2 regions of the [Clostridium] colinum genome follow, and region 2 is predicted to be linked to the other one. Evidence: a T-box and tRNA genes for the amino acid it is inferred to sense, from the RefSeq annotation. Region 2 holds a T-box; the other holds one or more tRNA genes.
The links. A T-box is a leader RNA that pairs with one kind of tRNA and senses whether it is charged. The one in region 2 lies ahead of ileS (isoleucine--tRNA ligase), so its partner is inferred to be a tRNA-Ile.
Positions count from the first base shown of each region.

Region 1 (2,407 bases), 150 kb from region 2:
ACCTGCCCGGTGCTGGAAGGTCAAAAGGAGAGGTTAGGAGCAATCCGAAGCTTTGAATTCAAGCCCCAGTAAACGGCGGCCGTAACTATAACGGTCCTAAGGTAGCGAAATTCCTTGTCAGGTAAGTTCTGACCCGCACGAAAGGTGTAACGATTTGAGCACTGTCTCGACAACACGCCCGGTGAAATTGAAGAACCAGTGAAGATACTGGTTACCCGCAACAGGACGGAAAGACCCCATGGAGCTTTACTGCAGCTTAATATTGGGATTCGGTATTACATGTACAGGATAGGAGGGAGACTGAGAAGCCAGTACGCCAGTATTGGTGGAGTCGATGTTGGGATACCTCTCTTGTAGTATTGGATTTCTAACCTGCTTCTGTGATCCAGAAGAGGGACATTGTTAGGCGGGCAGTTTGACTGGGGCGGTCGCCTCCGAAAGAGTAACGGAGGCGCTCAAAGGTCTTCTCAGAATGATTGGAAACCATTCAAAGAGTGTAAAGGCAGAAGAAGGCTTGACTGCGAGAGCGACGGTTCGAGCAGGTACGAAAGTAGGACTTAGTGATCCGGTGGTAACAAGTGGGAGTGCCATCGCTTAACGGATAAAAGCTACCCTGGGGATAACAGGCTTATCTCCCCCAAGAGTTCACATCGACGGGGAGGTTTGGCACCTCGATGTCGGCTCATCGCATCCTGGGGCTGAAGTAGGTCCCAAGGGTTGGGCTGTTCGCCCATTAAAGCGGTACGCGAGCTGGGTTCAGAACGTCGTGAGACAGTTCGGTCCCTATCCGTTGTGGGCGTAGGAAATTTGAGAGGAGCTGTCCTTAGTACGAGAGGACCGGGATGGACGAACCGCTGGTGTATCTGTTGGTAACCAATGCCACGGCAGAGTAGCCAAGTTTGGAAAGGATAAACGCTGAAGGCATCTAAGCGTGAAGCCAACCTCAAGACTAGATTTCCATTGCCTAGTGCAAGTAAGACCCCTTGAAGACGACGAGGTTGATAGGCCTAAGGTGTAAGTACGGTAACGTATTTAGCTGATAGGTACTAATGGTCGAGTGCTTGTCCAATGATTTTGTTTAATTCTTTTAGTTTGGTTTGTGTTTTCTATCAGTTTTGAGAGTATAAACTCTAAAAATTTACGGTGATGATGCGTTTAGGGGAAACACCCGTTCCCATACCGAACACGAAGGTTAAGACCTAAACGGCTGATGATACTTGGTGGGGGACCGCCTGGGAAAGTAAGTGGTTGCCGTATTAAATAAGCCGATGTGGCTCAATTGGCAGAGCAGCTGACTTGTAATCAGCAGGTTGGGGGTTCGAGTCCCTTCATCGGCTTTGATTTCTTAATCAATAGTATGGATCTTTAGCTCAGTTGGTTAGAGCATCCGGCTCATAACCGGACGGTCCAGGGTTCGAGTCCCTGAGGATCCACTTTGGCCCAATAGCTCAGTTGGTTAGAGCGCTGGCCTGTCACGCCAGAGGTCGAGGGTTCGAGCCCCTTTTGGGTCGCTAGTTAATTAAAAGGATTGTATACTACAATCCTTTTTTGCATATATAATATTATTTATTTTATAAGGTTATTTACCATTAATACTTAGATACTTATAAATTAAATTATGGTTTAGTTATATTTATAAATTAAAAAAATTATTAATAACTTATTAAAAATATATTGACCTTAAATAGATTTTTATGTTATTATATAAGTAATAGTTAATAAAAGTGTAATATAGGTTAGATATGATAAATTTATGTTTAATACTACTTTAAATATAGATAGATTACTGCGGAGGTTATATAATATGGTTCTTTCTATGGCTATATTTTTTTGCGTTAATTTATATATTTTTAAAAATATTTCCAAAATTTTATTAAATTTTAAAAGAAATATTATTTTATATTGCTTAATATCATTTTTTAATACTTATTTAATGATTTATCTTTATAAAATAGGAATACCCTATTATATAGCATATTTTTTAGCTTTAATAGTATTAACAATAGAATTTTTATTATTTTCAGAATCAAAATTTAATCAGGCTTTTTTATGTTCTGGAGTTTTAATTATTAATATGAGTATTGTACAACTTATCATTTTACCAATATATGCATATATAATAGATAAAACACCATATGAAATTTTTAATAATAAAACATTATTTTTTAATTGTTTTTTTATAGTATTTTTTATTTTATTTATAGTTTTTAATATTCTATTAAGATTTGTGCCAATTGATGATATAAAAAAAATTTCAACAATGCCAATATATTCATTAGTAATTTCTATTATAATAATTTTAATTTTAATATATAGTATTACAGATGTTATAGTTATTCATCAAAAAAATTATTTTGTTGAATATTTACCAATTTTTATTGCAACACCAATTTTAAATGCAGCATTG
Region 1 covers NZ_OW712331.1:1,857,782-1,860,188, reverse strand. The annotation lists rRNA gene NBW53_RS09020 (23S ribosomal RNA) at 1-1,069, shown strand, start outside; rRNA gene rrf (5S ribosomal RNA) at 1,140-1,257, shown strand; tRNA gene NBW53_RS09010 (tRNA-Thr) at 1,265-1,337, shown strand; tRNA gene NBW53_RS09005 (tRNA-Ile) at 1,360-1,433, shown strand; tRNA gene NBW53_RS09000 (tRNA-Asp) at 1,438-1,511, shown strand; gene NBW53_RS08995 (GGDEF domain-containing protein) at 1,754-2,407, shown strand, end outside.
Region 1: it encodes a tRNA-Ile, which carries the amino acid that the T-box ahead of ileS (isoleucine--tRNA ligase) is inferred to sense. The anticodon was not compared.

Region 2 (2,407 bases):
ATAGTACTCATTCATTTGTTTACCTACAGCATACTCTGTACTTTCTGTAGCGTCACTTTTTTCATTAAGCTTAGCTACTTCAATTTTAAAATCGTCTTCTACTGGTCTTTGCTCTAAAGTGTCCATATTTTCTTTATATCTACCTGATAAATAGTACTCATTCATTTGTTTACCTACTGGATAATTTGCTCCTTCATATGGGTTAAAATTAATAAATGAGTCATTATCATTGTAATTAATGTTTTCGTATTTTTTGTCAATGTACTGAAGGTCTTTAGTTACTGGTTGACTTGCAAAAATTAAACTTTGTGGTATTGATACTGTAGATACCACTATTGCGCCAAATAAAACTTTAGATAATAATCCATTAAATTTAATATTTCTTTTCATTACTAATCTCCTCCTTAGTAAAATACAATAAAACACATTTTTTTAGTTTAAATGCCGATTTCGACAACAAACCCCTTAAAAAATATAACTCTTTAGGCTTAGCGTAAAACAATATTAAGTGCTGCCAGTAAAACAATGATTAAAAAGCCTTATTTTTGAATTGTTTATACGCATATTACTATTTATATATTAATTATTCCTCCTTTACTAATTTCTAGCTTTATTTTAACATTTTTAGCAATTTTAGTCAATATATATAAAATATTATTATAAATAAATATAACAACTATTAGCTTTAGCTTATATACAATTTATTATTTTTTTCTGTTGTTATTAGTGTACTTTTTTAATAATTCATTTTTAGATACTTTTAATGTTTTAACTTTATCAGTATTTAAATTAATATTCCTAAAATCATTAATATTTTTATAAATTTTACTATTTTTTTCTTCTTGTAAACGTATTTTAAAATCTATTTCTGTTATTTTTTCGATTTTATTTTTTAATATTTTTATATCTTCTTTAAAAATTTGTTTATTTTGATTAAGATTGCCATTAAAACTTTCAAATATGTCTAAAAACATATTATCTATATTTATAATTTCATCTATAAATTTTTGCTTTTCATCTAATGAAATGTTTATAAAACTATTTGTATCGTTATTATCATTATTTTTAAAAACAATTTCTTGATTTTTCGTTATATTTAGTATTAAATTTAATAGCTCTATTTTTCTATCTAATATATAATTTAAATTATTTAATTTATTGTATATTTCCTCTAATTCTTTCAAAAGTAAAACTCCTTCTTAAAATATAGTATATATTTTAATATTAACACATAAAATATATTATATCAATATTTTACCCTTTACAAATCTATTTTTAAAAGGTATAATAAAATTAGTATAATATATTAAATGCTTTGATAAGGACAGTAGGTATATATTCTTAGTTTAGCGAGCTAGAGATGGTGTGAGCCTAGCCAATAGACATATACTGAAAATCACCTTTTAGCAGTAAACCGAAAAGATTTTTCTTAGTAGGCTTTAACGTATCCCCTACGTTACAGGGTTTAGAGAGGGTAACTTTTGTTACCAAATCAGGTGGTACCGCGTTTATTACGTCCTGTCTTTTGGCAGGGCTTTTTTATATTATTACTAATTACATTTAATACTAAAACAACTACTTTTAAGGTAGTTAAAATATATTTTTAGGAGGTTAACTTATGTACGATAAGGTTTTGACAAATTTAAACTTTGTTGAAAGAGAAAAAGAAATTTTAGATTTTTGGAAAGAAAATAAAATTTTTGAAAAAAGTATAGAAAGTAGAAAAGAAGGCGAAGTTTTTACATTTTTTGATGGTCCTCCAACAGCTAATGGTAAACCTCATATAGGACATATATTAACACGTGTTGTAAAAGATATTATACCTCGCTATAAAACTATGAAAGGCTATAAAGTGCTTAGAAAAGCTGGTTGGGACACACACGGGCTACCAGTTGAGCTTGAAATAGAAAAAAAACTTGGAATAAGTGGTAAACCACAAATAGAAAACTATGGTGTAGAACCTTTTATAAAACAATGTAAAGATAGTGTATTTACTTACGAAAGTCTTTGGAAAAAAATGAGTGATAGAGTTGGGTTTTGGGCTGATATGGACAATCCTTATGTTACTTATCACAATTCTTATATAGAATCTGTTTGGTGGGCTTTAAAACAAATTTGGGACAAAGGTTTGTTATATAAAGGTCATAAAATAGTACCTTATTGTCCACGTTGTGGTACATCTTTATCTAGCCACGAAGTTGCTCAAGGATATAAAGATGTTAAAGACAAATCTGCCTATGCAAAATTTTTAGTAAAAGGCACAACTAACGAATTTTTATTAGCTTGGACTACTACTCCTTGGACTTTACCTTCAAACGTAGCTCTTACTGTTAATGCCGATGAAGACTATGTTAAAGTAGAATTAAACAATGAAAAATATATTTTAGCAGATGCTTTAGTATCTAAA
Region 2 covers NZ_OW712331.1:2,010,130-2,012,536, forward strand. The annotation lists gene NBW53_RS09920 (hypothetical protein) at 1-390, opposite strand, end outside; gene NBW53_RS09925 (hypothetical protein) at 705-1,184, opposite strand; T-box leader at 1,307-1,524, shown strand; gene ileS (isoleucine--tRNA ligase) at 1,619-2,407, shown strand, end outside.